2 linked regions of the Hoeflea sp. 108 genome follow. Each later gene encodes a partner of the first gene's protein in a complex. Links are inferred from orthologs where the notes say so. Each region holds a gene or a part of one and is shown in the gene's direction. Other genes may lie near its edges.

Region 1 (8,122 bases):
TAGATCTCGGTCCAACGCGCGCGCACCATGGCGCCCATGATCGGGGTGACGCCTGCGAGTATCGCGAAGGCGAAGAGGACCCAGTTGGGCGCGTCGTAGCGCGTCGCGAGCATCAGCCCGGACAGCGCGATCACCGCGATGGCCGCGCTCGGCAGCAGGATGCGGACCTGGCCATAACGATCGATAAGCCTTGCGACCTGCGGCGCGACGACAGCGCTGGACAGGGCAAAAACGGCAGCGACGGCGCCGGCAAGCCAGTATTCGCCGCGGGCCTCCGACAGCATGGTCACGATGCCGAGCGTGACCATGGACATGGGCACGCGCGCGACGAAGCCGGCGGCGGAGAAGGCCTTGGCGCCGGGCGCCTTGAAGATTTCGCTATATGGATTGCGCATTTTTGTCACCGGGGACGGAGATATCCGAGATTTCAAAGGCAGTCGAGCCGCCAGACCTGGCGGCTCGTTGATGCTGACAGAACGTTGTTCCTTGCCGAGCGGGGGCTTATTCCGCCGCCTGTGGTGCAGCGCCCATCAATTCTACTTCGGGACCGCCTGCGAGAGCTTTCTGGCCGAGCAGGACCACAAGGAACGACATCGTGCCTGCGGCGATCGACACCCAGAAGCCGTTCTGGGCACCGAAGGTGTCGACGACCCAGCCTGCCACGAAAGCGCCCAGGGCCATGCCGATGCCGATGCCGGTCATCACCCAGGTGATGCCTTCGGTCAGCATGGCCTCGGGAACCCGGCGTTCGATCAGGCCGAAGGCCATGATGAAGGTGGGCGAGATCGCGACGCCGCTGACGAAGATGGCAAGCGCCAGCAACGGCACCGTGTCTGCGACCAGCAGGGGCAACGTTGTCAGCGCCACGACGGCAATCGAGATGGCGAGCAGGCGCTGCTTCGGTGCCTTGAGGTTCAACGCGCCGACGATCAGGCCGACGATGAGCGAGCCGGCGGCATAGACGCCGATGACGAGGCTGGCGGCAGTGGGCTGTCCCAGCTCCTTGGTGATCGCCACGGCACTGACTTCGGCGGTGGCAAAGATCGAGCCGACGAAGATGAGCGCCAGCGTGATGATCTGGACCGGGCGCAGCATGATGGCCGAGCCGCCGCTCGCGAGCTCAGATGGTCTTACCTTGGGTTCGCTCGACCTCTGCAGGATGAAAGCCGCCATGCCCAAAGCCAGGAACAGCGTGCTGGCGAGCATGCCCGCTTCGGGGAACAGGGCCACGCTCAGGCCAACGGACAGTGAGGCGCCGGCAATATAAACCATTTCGTCGGCGACAGATTCAAAGGCGAAGGCCGTGTTGAGTTCGGGGCGGTCGCGGAAGATTTCAGTCCAGCGAGCCCTGACCATGGCGGGCACGCTCGGCATTGCCGCAGCGATGAAAGCGGCGACGAACAGCGTCCAGGCCGGCCAGTCATAATGGGCTGCAATGAGCAAGGCGGCAAAGGCGAGGACGGAAATGACAGTGGTGGGCAGGGCCACTGCTGTCTGGCCAAGCCGGTCGATGCGGCGCGAGATTTGCGGGGCAGCGAACGCGTTGGTCAGGGCGAACGTGGCCGAGACGGCGCCGGCCAGCCAATATTCGCCGCGCGTCTGCGACAGCATTGCGACGATGCCGATAGGGGCCATGGCGATCGGCAGGCGGGCGACGAAGGCTGCCGCTGCGAAGCCTTTGGCCCCCGGGACTCTGAAGATTTCACCATACGGATTGTGCATCGGAGCACTCCTGGAAATTCGAGGACTCGCCATTTACATACGCGGCGTATGTGAAGAGCTAATTGCATACGCGCCGTATGTCAATTACCATACGCCTCGTATGTGAAAGAAATATACGCCACGTATGTGAATGAGATCCGACGAGGAAGAAGCCATGAAGCCAGCGCACAAACCCCGTAGCGAGATGATTGCCGAAACGCGCGCCAAGCTGATCGCGTCCGCGCGCAAGGCATTCGCGACAGTGGGTTATGCAAACGCTTCGATGGACGACTTCACGGCCGAAGCCGGGCTGACACGTGGCGCGCTTTATCACCATTTTGGCGACAAGAAGGGGCTGTTCGAAGCCGTGTTGGCTCAGATCGACCATGAAATGTCCTCGCGCCTGACCGCCATCTCCGCCATGGCCAGGACGCGCTGGCAGGGCTTTGTCGATGAGAACATCGCTTACGTCGAAATGGCGCTGGAGCCCGAAATCCAGCGCATCGTGCTGCGCGACGGTCCGGCGGTTCTCGGCGACCCGGCGCAGTGGCCCAACGCCAACGCCTGCATCCTGTCGATCACGGGCAACCTTGTCGCGCTGAAGCAAGAAGGTGTCCTGCGCGACATCGATCCCGAGGCGATGGCGCGCCTGATAAGCGGTGCTTCGCTCTACGCCGCGCAGTGGATCGCCACTTCCGACGACCCCGATGCGACGTCGAAGAAGGCAGTTCCGGCATTCCGTGCGCTCATGGAAGGGCTGCTGGTAGACGGCAGGACGACGGTCTGAATGCGAGCCTTGTCCTGGCAGGCCTTGGCTGGAGCATCATGAATCCCGCCCATTTTCCCCAGGGCTTTGACAGGTATTGCGTGGTCTGGCCGGCCATAGCTGATAAGGTGGGGTGATGACCACGCGGCTCTACACCCATCCGATCTATCTCGAACACCTGACGCCCGCCGGCCACCCTGAGCGGCCAGACAGGCTGCGCGCCATCCAGCGCGTGCTCGACGACGAGCCGTTCGAAAGGCTCGACCGCGTCGAGGCGCCTGAGGGCGATGAGCAGACGATTCTCTATGCCCATCCCGAACCATTCGTCGAAGGTATTCGCCGCAAGGTGCCGGAGGAGGGCATGGCGCGGATCGACGGCGACACTGTGCTGAGCCCCAAGAGCTGGCAGGCTGCGCTGACGGCGATCGGTGCCGCCAATGCTGCCGTCGACGATGTCTTTGCCGGCAAGGCCGACAATGTCTTTGTCGCCTCGCGCCCGCCGGGGCATCACGCCGAAAAGACCACGGCGATGGGCTTTTGCCTGTTCAACAACGCAGCCATCGCCGCCCGCTATGCTCAGAAGCGGCATGGCGCCGAACGTGTCGCCATCGTCGACTGGGACGTGCACCACGGCAACGGCACGCAGGACATTTTCTGGGACGATGCGAGCGTGCTCTATTGCTCGACCCACCAGATGCCGCTGTTTCCCGGTACCGGCGCCAAAGGCGAGGAAGGCGTCGGCAACATCGTCAACGCGCCGCTGTCGCCCGACACCGGCAGCGACCATTTCCGCGAGGCGTTCCGCTCACGCGTGCTGCCGGCGCTAGACAGTTTTGCGCCCGACCTGATCATCATCTCGGCCGGTTTCGACGCGCATCATCGCGACCCGCTGGCCGAGATCAACCTCACCGAAGCCGATTTCGACTGGGCGACGGGGCAATTGATGGACCGTGCCGCAAGGCATTCGTCAAACCGCCTCGTCAGCCTGCTCGAGGGCGGCTATGACCTGCAAGGGCTGGCCTTCTCCGTTGCCGCCCACGTGACCCGCCTGATGAAAGGATGAACCATGGCCGTTGAGCCCAATGACGAAATCAAGGCGATGAGCTTCGAGCAGGCGTTGGCTGCTCTTGAAAAGATCGTCGATGACCTCGAGCGTGGCGACGTGCCGCTCGACCAGTCGATCAAGATCTACGAGCGTGGCGAAGCGCTGAAGGCGCATTGCGACCGGCTGCTGAAGTCGGCCGAGGACAAGGTCGAAAAGATCCGCCTGTCGCGTGACGGCAAGCCTGTCGGCACCGAGCCGCTCGACGCGGAGTGAGCGAATACAGTCCGAGCTGCCGCGGCAGCGGCAGCCGGATGGCTTGACCTCGCGGCACGTTGCGCCCAGTTTTGGCATACCCATACGGTTCATGAAGCCCGGGAGCAGGCGATGTGCCGCAACATCAAGACATTGTTCAATTTCGATCCGCCGGCGACGCATGACGAAATCCGTGATGCCGCACTGCAGTTCGTCCGCAAGCTGAGCGGGACGACAAAACCGTCGAAGAAAAACGAAGAGGCGTTTCACCGCGCAGTGGACACCATTGCCGAAGCGGCGCACGAATTGCTGCATTCGATGGAAACACACCAGCACCCTCGCAACCGCGAGGAAGAGGCCGCCAAGGCCAAGGCGCGCTCGGCGCTGAGATTTGCCTGAGCGGGCGGAACGGGCGGCGGACAGGTTTCAATCAGCTGAGGATACAGTCATGAGTTTTTTCCCGGCCGAAGACCCGACACCGGGCGACGCTTTTTCCTGCGATCAGATCGAGCTGATGGTGGTGCCCAACGCCAAGGACATTGACGGCTTCCAGGTGCGCCGCGCGCTGCCGACGGCAAGGCGCAGGCTGGTCGGGCCCTTCATCTTCTTCGATCGTATGGGGCCGGCGATCCTGCGGGCCGGGCATGCGCTCGACGTGCGCCCGCATCCGCATATCGGCCTCGCCACCGTCACCTATCTTTTCGATGGCAAGATCAGGCATCGCGATTCGCTCGGCACCGAGATGGTGATCGCGCCCGGTGACGTGAACCTGATGACCGCCGGCCGCGGCATCGTCCATTCCGAGCGCACGCCGGAAGAACTGCGCGGCGCGCCGATGTCGATATCGGGCCTGCAGACCTGGCTGGCCTTGCCCGACGCCAAGGAGGAGACCGCGCCGATGTTCGAGAACACCGCTGCCGCGGTGCTGCCGACCTTCGATGCCGACGGCGCTTCCGGCCGTCTCATCATCGGCGAGTTCAAGGGCCTGAAGTCACCGGTGCGCCAGGCATCGGACACGCTTTATGCCGATATCAAGCTGGCGCCGGGCGCGAAGATCAAGATCCCCGCCGACGCCGAGGAGCGCGCCATCTATACGCTCGGCGGCGAACTCGACATTCTCGGCGACCGGTTTCCCATCGAGCGCCTGCTGGTGTTCCGTCCGGGCGACGAGATCGTTGTCTCGTCGGAGACTGGCGCTCATTTCATGCTGTTCGGCGGCGCTTCGCTCGGCACCAGGCGTTACATCTGGTGGAACTTCGTCTCGTCGTCGCGGGAGCGCATCGAGCAGGCCAAGAACGAATGGAAGACCGGCCGCTTTGATATCGTTCCAGGAGATGAGGAGGAGTTCATCCCGCTGCCCGAGGGCTAACGCCAGCCCCAGGGCGCGGCACCTCCACGCATTTACTTTCGCAGCCCATGGCCGTATCTGCCGAAGTTCAACTGGTGCGGATTGATGAACGCGAAGCCCGAAACGCCCCTGCTCGACAAGGTCCGCCTGCCGGCCGACCTGCGCGCTCTGAACGAAGCCCAACTGCCGCAGCTTGCCAGCGAACTGCGCGCCGAGCTGATCGACGTCGTGTCGCAGACCGGTGGCCATCTCGGCGCGGGCCTTGGTGTGGTCGAGCTGACGGTGGCGCTGCACTATGTTTTCGACACGCCCGGCGACCGCATCATCTGGGATGTCGGGCACCAGGCCTATCCTCACAAGATCCTGACCGGCCGGCGCGACCGCATGCGCACACTGCGCCAGGAGGGCGGGCTTTCCGGCTTCACCAAGCGGGGCGAGAGCGAATACGATCCCTTCGGCACCGCGCATTCCTCGACCTCGATTTCGGCCGGCCTCGGCATGGCCGTGGCGCGCGATCTCCAGGGTGGCAGGAACAACGTCATCTCGGTTATCGGCGACGGCGCCATGTCCGCCGGCATGGCCTATGAGGCGATGAACAATGCCGGCTCGCTCGACGCGCGCCTGATCGTCATCCTCAACGACAATGACATGTCGATTGCCCCACCGGCGGGTGCGATGAGCGCCTATCTGGCGCGCCTTGCGTCCGGCCGCACCTATGCCGGCGTGCGCGAGCTTGGCAAGAAGCTGACCTCCTATCTCGGCCGCCGCGTCGACCGGGCGATCACCCGCGCCGTCGAGCATGCGCGCGGCTTCGTCACCGGCGGCACGTTGTTCGAGGAGATGGGTTTCTTCCACATCGGCCCCATCGACGGCCACAATCTGGAGCACCTGATTCCGGTGCTGAAGAACGTCCGCGACAATGGCACCGGGCCGGTGCTGATCCATGTCGTGACCCAGAAGGGCAAGGGCTACGCACCCGCGGAAGCCGCCGCCGACAAATATCACGGCGTCAACAAGTTCGACGTCATCACCGGTGCGCAGGCCAAGGCGCCGGCCAACGCGCCCGCCTACACCAAGGTCTTTGCAGAGAGCCTGATCCAGGAGGCGCGCGAGGACGAGAAGGTCATTGCGGTCACCGCTGCTATGCCCTCGGGCACCGGGCTCGACCTGTTTGGCGAGGCGTTTCCGTCGCGCACCTTCGACGTGGCCATCGCCGAGCAGCATGCGGTCACCTTCGCCGCGGGGCTTGCGACCGAGGGCTTCAAACCGTTCGTCGCGATCTATTCGACCTTCCTGCAGCGGGCCTACGACCAGGTGGTCCACGATGTGGCGATCCAGAAGCTGCCGGTGCGCTTCCCCATCGACCGAGCCGGTTTCGTCGGTGCTGACGGGCCGACCCATTGTGGCGCCTTCGACACGGCCTATCTCGCCTCGCTGCCGGATTTTGTCGTCATGGCGGCCGCCGACGAGGCTGAACTGCGCCACATGGTGCGCACCGCGGCCGAGTTCGATGAAGGCCCGATCTCGTTCCGTTACCCGCGAGGCAACGGCGTCGGCGTCGACATGCCCGCGCGGGGAGAGGTACTGGAGATCGGCAAGGGCCGTATCGTCAAGGAAGGCACCAAGGTGGCGCTGCTGTCCTTCGGTACCCGTCTCAAGGATTGCCTGCTCGCCGCCGAAGAACTCGGCGCTGCCGGCCTGTCGACGACAGTTGCCGACGCGCGCTTCGCCAAGCCTCTGGACGAGGAGCTGATCCGTCGCCTGGCGCGCTCGCACGAGGTGCTGGTCATGGTCGAGGAAGGCTCGGTTGGCGGCTTCACCAGCCAGGTGCTGGACTTCCTTGCGCGCAATGGCTTGCTCGACAGTGGCCTCAAGGTGCGTCCGATGACGCTGCCCGACCGCTTTGTCGATCATGCCAATCCCGACAAGATGTATGCCGATGCCGGACTGGACTCGGCGGGCATCGTGCGTGCCGTGTTCGCAGCTCTTGGCAAGTCGGCACAGGCGGCGCGCGCCTGACCGGCGCTTGCGTTGCGGTCGCGCATTCGTCATTGAAAGCCATGGACAACTCTAGGCAAGCAATCGCCAGCCTGAGGCTCGACGAGCTGCTCGTCAGCCGCGGGCTGTTTGCCAGCCGCTCGCGCGCTCGCGATGCGGTGGCGCGCGGGGCCGTGACCGTCGATGGCCAACCGGCGAAAAAGCCGGGGCAGACCGTTTCGGCTGATGTAGAGATTGAGGTCCACGATCCCGCACAGGCCTATGTGTCGCGCGCAGCACTCAAGTTGATCGCGGGGCTCGACCGTTTTGGCTTTGATCCGACTGGTGCCCAGGCGCTCGACATTGGTGCCTCCACCGGCGGTTTCACGCAGGTGCTGCTCGAACGCGGCGCCGCTCATGTCGTGGCGATCGATGTTGGCCATGGCCAGATGGGCGCCGGTCTGAAGTCCGATCCACGCGTGACCTGCCTCGAGGGTCTCAATGCGCGCAGCCTGACATCTGATGATCTTGGCCGCCGGACGCCCGATTTCCTGGTTTCGGACGTCAGTTTCATCTCGTTGCGCCTGGCGCTGCCCAATGCGCTCGAGCTGGCTGCGCCAGGCGCAAAAGGCGTGTTCCTGGTCAAGCCGCAGTTCGAGGCTGGGCGCGAGGCGATCGGCAAGGGCGGCCTGCTCAAGAACCCGGCCGACGGACCGCGTGTCGCCGAGGAGCTTCGTGCCTGGCTCGACACCGTGCCCGGCTGGCGTGCAATCGGCATCTGCGCTTCGCCGGTCGAAGGCGGTGACGGCAATCATGAATTTCTGCTCGGTGGAGTGAAGGATCGATGACGACCAGGTTCGAGATTGCGCGTCTTGGCGCGCATGGCGACGGCGTCGTCGATGCCAATGGTGGCCACATCTTCATTCCCTTCACGCTGCCCGGCGAGACGGTGACGGCCTCTCGTGACAAGGATCGCGCGCAACTGCTCGCCGTGCTCGAGGCGTCGCCGGAGCGCATCGAGCCCGCCTGCCGC
Region 2 (5,541 bases), 200 kb from region 1 along the record:
TCCAACCCGCGTGTCGAGCTGTCGGTGGTATGCGAGCCGACGGTAAATCTCGCCGACCAGATCCGGCGCGGCAATCTCGACATCGCGCTGGTAACGGAATGCGAGGACACGCGGCCAACCGAGATCGTGCGCAACGAACCGCTGCTCTGGGTCTCCTCGGCCAGCCACATGGTGCACGAGGAAGAAATCCTGCCGATGGCCTTCGGCCGTCCGACCTGCCAGTGGCGGCGGATGGCAACCGACATACTGGACGCCAGCGGCCGCCAGTATCGCGTCTTGTTCACCAGCTGGTCGGCAACCGTCATCACCGCCGCCGTGCTTTCGGGGTTGGCGGTTTCGGTGCTGCCCGAATGCGCGCTGAGGCCGGGCATGCGGGTGCTGGGCGACGCCGACGGCTTCGGCGCCCTGCCCGACTGCAAGATCGGCATCTTGCGCGGCCATTCGAGCCGGCCGGAGATTATCGACGCCCTTGCCCGTCATATTAGCGAGAGCCTGGACAACATCTCGGTTCCGATCCCGGAGGAAGCCGGTACATTCGATTTCCAGGCGTTGATGGCCAATCGCGGACGCCGGCTCAAGCCCAGCCATATTATGCCGGGATGGTAGACCAGTCCTGACGCTCCAAGCTTGACGAGCAGGGGCCGGCGGACCTCAATCGCGCCATGACCGAACTTGCCACCGAATCACGTACGAACGCGACCGAATATACCGTCAGCGAAATCTCCGGCGCGCTGAAGCGCACCGTCGAGGACACGTTCGGCAATGTGCGCGTGCGCGGCGAAATTTCGGGCTACCGCGGCCCGCACTCGTCGGGCCACGCCTATTTTGCGCTGAAGGACGACCGCTCGCGCATCGAAGCCGTGGTGTGGAAGGGCACCATGAGCCGGCTGAAGTTCCGCCCCGAAGAAGGCATGGAGGTCATCGCCTCGGGCAAGCTGACCACCTATCCCGGCTCGTCCAAGTACCAGATCGTCATCGACAATCTCGAGCCCGCCGGCGCCGGAGCGCTGATGGCGCTGCTCGAGGAACGCAAGCGCCGACTAGCGGCCGAAGGCCTGTTCGACGACAGGCGCAAGCAGTTGTTGCCGTTCATGCCGATGATGATCGGCGTGGTCACCTCGCCGACTGGCGCCGTCATCCGCGACATCATCCACCGCATCAAGGACCGCTTTCCGCTTCACGTGCTGGTTTGGCCTGTGCGGGTGCAGGGCGAGACGTCGGGCGCCGAAGTCGCAAACGCCATCAACGGCTTCAACGAACTGCCCGAGGAAGGTAACCTCCGGCGGCCTGACCTTCTGATCGTGGCGCGCGGCGGCGGCAGCCTCGAAGACCTCTGGGGCTTCAACGACGAGGCGCTGATCCGCGCGGTGGCCGCTTCGCATATCCCCGTCATCTCGGCCGTGGGCCATGAGACCGACTGGACGCTGATCGACCTTGCCGCCGACATGCGCGCGCCGACGCCGACAGGCGCGGCCGAGCTTGCGGTGCCTGTCAAAGCCGAGCTCGAGGCTACGCTCGCCAATCTCAGTGCGCGGCTGCGTGGGGCAGTGTCGCGCATGATCGACAGGCGGAGCCAAGCGGTGCGGGCCGCGGCCCGCGCCCTGCCGACGCCGGACCAGTTGCTGGCCTTGCCGCGCCGACGCTTCGATGAGGCGACCAGCCGGCTCGGGCGCGCGCTGATCGTGGCAACCGAGCGCAAGCGTGCCCGGCTTTCGGCCGTGCGGCTGTCGCCAGCGACGCTGTCGCGGCGCATCACCGAGACCCGTCGGCATCTCGACCGCGACATGCTGCGGGCCGACGCGGCGTTGCGGGCGATGGTGCGCGAAAAACGCATCCGTTTCGACCGCACGAAGGGCAGGCTTTCGCCCGAACCGCTGGCACGCCGCCAGGAAGCGTTCCGCCTGCAGCTGACCGGCCTTGAGCGGCGCGGCGCACAGGCTGTCGGCCTTAGGCTCGAACGCGCCCGCACCAAGCTGTCGCAGGCCGAGCGGCTGATGGCGACGCTGTCGCACAAGGCAGTGCTGGCGCGCGGTTTCGCGCTGGTGCGCGATGCCGAAGGTGCTGTGCTCAAGCGCGTGGCCGACGTGGCGACGGGCGCAGCCCTGTCGATCGAGTTCGCCGATGGTGTCGCCAATGCGGTGGCGACCAGCGGCGATGCCAAGGCGAAGCCGGCAGCCAAGCCAGCTCCGCGGGCCAAGGAGCCCGGTAGCCAGGGCAGCCTATTCTAGACTCTAAAATCGGATTCGATTTCGGAAAACGCCAAGCCCAAGCTCGACAAACTGGAGCGTCCATCAAGACGCAGGGCGCTCTTAGTCAGCCTTGGGTGCCGACGACGCCGGGACGGAGGCCGCCGGCGGCTCCAGCGGCGAAATGAACGGCGCGCTCCAGGAACCACCGACGAAGAAGGCCGTGCGCGGCTGCGCGTCGGCGGGTGCTGCAGGCGTGGTCGTCGAGCCCGCCGTAACAGCCGTTTCCCTGGGCTCAACAGCCCCCGAAAGCGCCAGCCCGCGCCCGACATAGGGCACGATGCCGGTGAGCCAGATGCGATTGGCGGGCGTGCGCGCCTCGGCCTTGTCGATCTTGGCGACGCCATTGGAGATGGTGGCCTTGAGCTCGACGCCATCGACCGGCAATGTTGCGCCGGAGACCTCGTCCAACGAGAAGAAGCCGCGCTCGCCGGTACGCTTGAGGAACGCCTTGAGATCGAGGCCCGGTATGGCGCCGACGCCGAAGGTCGCCGAGATCGAGCCGTTGGCATTCTGCAACAGCGTGTTCCAGCTGAGCCCCGGCCCCTTGAGGATGACCGAAACCGTGCCGCGGCCGATGGGCACGATGCGCCCCAAGCCGGCCGCAGCGCCGAAGGCACCGCCGTCGATGTCGGAGGCGAGCAGCCGGATTTCGGCCTGAGTGCCTCCAGGCTGGCGGTCGAAGCGCATGCCGGCCTGGACATTGCCGCCGAAGGCCTCGGCGTCGGAAATGTCGAAGGCCGCGAGGCCGCCCTTGACCTGGGCGGTCGCGGCAACCTCCGCCAGCGAGATCGCGCCGAATGTGGCCTTGGTGGTCGACAGCCTGAGGTCGAGATTGACGTGATCTGCAAAGCTGGTGTCGATCTCGCTGTTGCCAGAGCTCGTCGGTGCCATCGGCGCGAAGGCCGAGGCGAACGTCATCAGGTCGAGCGTGTCGAAGGCAAGCGTGCCGGAGATCGATGGTACCGGGCCGTTGAGCGACAGGTCGAGGATGCCCATGCCCGGATTGCTGTCGAGCGTGACCTTGGCATTGTCGAGCTTGAGCCGCGACAGATCGCCGGTGACCTTCGAGGCAATCGAGATGGAGCCCACCGGGCTGCCGGGCAGCACGCCGGGCTGCGACCACTCCAGCACACGCCGGAACGAGGGCGCCGAAATCTTGGTATGGCCCTCGACATGTGCGTCACCAGTGAGGCGGGCGGTGCCTTCGAAGCTGGCCTCGACCGGCGCCGATTTGATCGACGCCGTGATCGGTGCGCTACCGCCGGCAAAGATCAAGAGCGGGCGCTCGGAGGTCAATTCCAGCGCCACCGGCTCACCGCGCCAGACACCGGTCGCGGCCATGCTGCCGGCCTTGTTCAGCGCCGGCCAGCTGGCCTTGCCCGTCAGGTCGCTCAATATCTCGTCGCTGCCCTCGTCGGAAACGGCAACGACCCGGCCGTCGATGAACTCGACGGCGCCAAACTTGTCGGAAGGCAGGCCCTTGATGTCAGGTTCGGAGGGGTTTGCAGCGACCATTTCCTGGGTGCGCTCGATCGAGCGCTCGAGCCTGCCGCCGCGCGATTGCGGCAGTTCGTAACCACCGTCGGCCCGGCGCTTTATGCGCAAGGTGGGGCGGACGAAATGCGCATCGGAAAAATCGACATTGCCCGACAGGGCCGAAAGGGCCGAGAGCTCGATTTCGACACGCTCGGCATCGATGATCGGCGACCCTTGCTCGTCGTCCCAGTCGGTGAGGGTGACGTTCTTCAGCGTTGCGCGGAAGACGGGCCATATTTCGATGCTCGGCGTGCCGTCGAAAGAGACGCGGAAGCCACTCCACGCGCTCATCTCAAAGGCAATGCGATCCTTGACGATCTGGGTGGAAGCGACGAAAGGCACCGCCGCGACGGTAAAGACGATCAGGACGGCGAGGCCGACGATCGCCCAGATACCGCGCTTGAACAGTGGTGATGGCATGTTGCCCTTGTGCTGCCCGTGCTGCGCTCCGATGGCATCCGGGTGTAACCGAGAACAGCGGCATTTCAAGTCTTTGTGGCCTCTCCATGACGTTTGCGCACAGCCCATTGGCGCAAATCGACATTTCCTTGATCTGCTGCAATGCGACATGCATAACCGGATGCGGTTTTGGGAGAGACATCGATGACTGTTGAAGTGCCCCTCTGGACACCCTCTGCAGAGCGGATTGCAGCCGCACCCTTGACGGCGTTTGCAGCCGAGGCGGGCAAGCGTGCGGGGCGCGAGTTCTCCCGATATGCCGCTCTGCACGCTTGGTCGGTCGACGACCGCGACGCCTTCTGGGATCTGGTCTGGGACTTCTGCGGTGTCATCGGCGAAAAAGGCGGCCGCGTGCTGGCCGACGGCGACAGGATGCCGGGCGCGAAATTCTTTCCCGATGCAAGGCTCAACTTCGCCCAGAACCTGCTGCGCGGCACGGGCCACGGCGAGGCCATCGTCTTCCGCGGCGAGGACAAGATCGAACGGCGCCTGAGCTGGGACGAGCTTTCGGCGCTGGTGTCGCGGCTGCAGCAGCTGTTCGTGTCGCTAGGCATCAAGAAGGGCGACCGTATCGCTGCGATGATGCCGAACATGCCGGAGACTGTGGCCGCCATGCTGGCGACCGCCTCGATCGGCGCGGTGTGGTCGTCATGCTCGCCCGATTTCGGCGAACAGGGCGTGCTCGACCGCTTCGGCCAGATCGAGCCGAAGGTGTTCATTGCCCCCGACGGCTACTGGTATGCCGGCAAACACATAGAGGTCGGTGCAAAGATAGCCGCCGTGGCCGAGAAGCTGGCCAGTGCGACGAAGGTTCTGGTCGTCGACTATCTCGGAACGGCAGAGGACGTCGCCTCCGGCATCGCCAAGGCCGAGGCGCTGGAGGATGCGCTCGCGCCATTTTCGGCAAAGGCGGTGACGTTCGAGCCCCTGCCCTTCGACCATCCGCTCTACATCCTGTTTTCGTCCGGTACGACCGGCATCCCCAAATGCATCGTGCATTCGGCCGGCGGCACATTGCTGCAGCATCTCAAGGAGCTGCGCCTGCATGCCGGCCTCGTGCCCGGCGACCGCTTCTTCTATTTCACCACCTGTGGCTGGATGATGTGGAACTGGCTTGTCTCGGGGCTCGCCGCCGAGGCAACGCTGCTGCTCTATGACGGCTCGCCGTTCCATCCCAACGGCAATGTGCTGTTCGATTTCGCCGACGCCGAGAAGATGACCTATTTCGGCACCTCGGCGAAATTCATCGACTCCGTCCGCAAAGCGGGCCTGAGACCCATCGACAGCCACGACCTGT

What was found.
Region 2: the proteins of B015_RS0106160 (region 1) and xseA are in contact, whole or in part, in a cryo-EM structure (PDB 8TXR), measured with the Escherichia coli proteins. The link is inferred for Hoeflea sp. 108 from one-to-one orthologs.

Annotation. Positions count from the first base shown.
Region 1 is NZ_KB890024.1:1,244,393-1,252,514, forward strand. What follows is about bases 2,205-5,159. They hold B015_RS0106160 (exodeoxyribonuclease VII small subunit), read left to right. Parts: upstream 2,205-3,533; coding sequence 3,534-3,785; downstream 3,786-5,159. Other genes in these bases: B015_RS0106150 (TetR/AcrR family transcriptional regulator), read left to right, coding at 2,205-2,488; B015_RS0106155 (histone deacetylase family protein), read left to right, coding at 2,604-3,530; B015_RS0106165 (DUF2277 domain-containing protein), read left to right, coding at 3,897-4,163; B015_RS0106170 (pirin family protein), read left to right, coding at 4,213-5,133. Also shown: B015_RS0106140 (MFS transporter), read right to left, coding at 1-395; B015_RS0106145 (MFS transporter), read right to left, coding at 502-1,722; more of B015_RS0106150, read left to right, coding at 1,877-2,204; dxs (1-deoxy-D-xylulose-5-phosphate synthase), read left to right, coding at 5,218-7,131; B015_RS0106180 (TlyA family RNA methyltransferase), read left to right, coding at 7,173-7,937; B015_RS0106185 (class I SAM-dependent RNA methyltransferase), read left to right, coding at 7,934-8,122. UniProt on the Escherichia coli protein: Bidirectionally degrades single-stranded DNA into large acid-insoluble oligonucleotides, which are then degraded further into small acid-soluble oligonucleotides.
Region 2 is NZ_KB890024.1:1,045,622-1,051,162, reverse strand. Bases 31-2,945 are described here. They hold xseA (exodeoxyribonuclease VII large subunit), read left to right. Parts: upstream 31-662; coding sequence 663-2,228; downstream 2,229-2,945. Other genes in these bases: B015_RS0105160 (AsmA family protein), read right to left, coding at 2,310-2,945; B015_RS0105170 (LysR substrate-binding domain-containing protein), read left to right, coding at 31-606. Also shown: more of B015_RS0105170, read left to right, coding at 1-30; more of B015_RS0105160, read right to left, coding at 2,946-4,205; B015_RS0105155 (acetoacetate--CoA ligase), read left to right, coding at 4,389-5,541. UniProt on the Escherichia coli protein: Bidirectionally degrades single-stranded DNA into large acid-insoluble oligonucleotides, which are then degraded further into small acid-soluble oligonucleotides.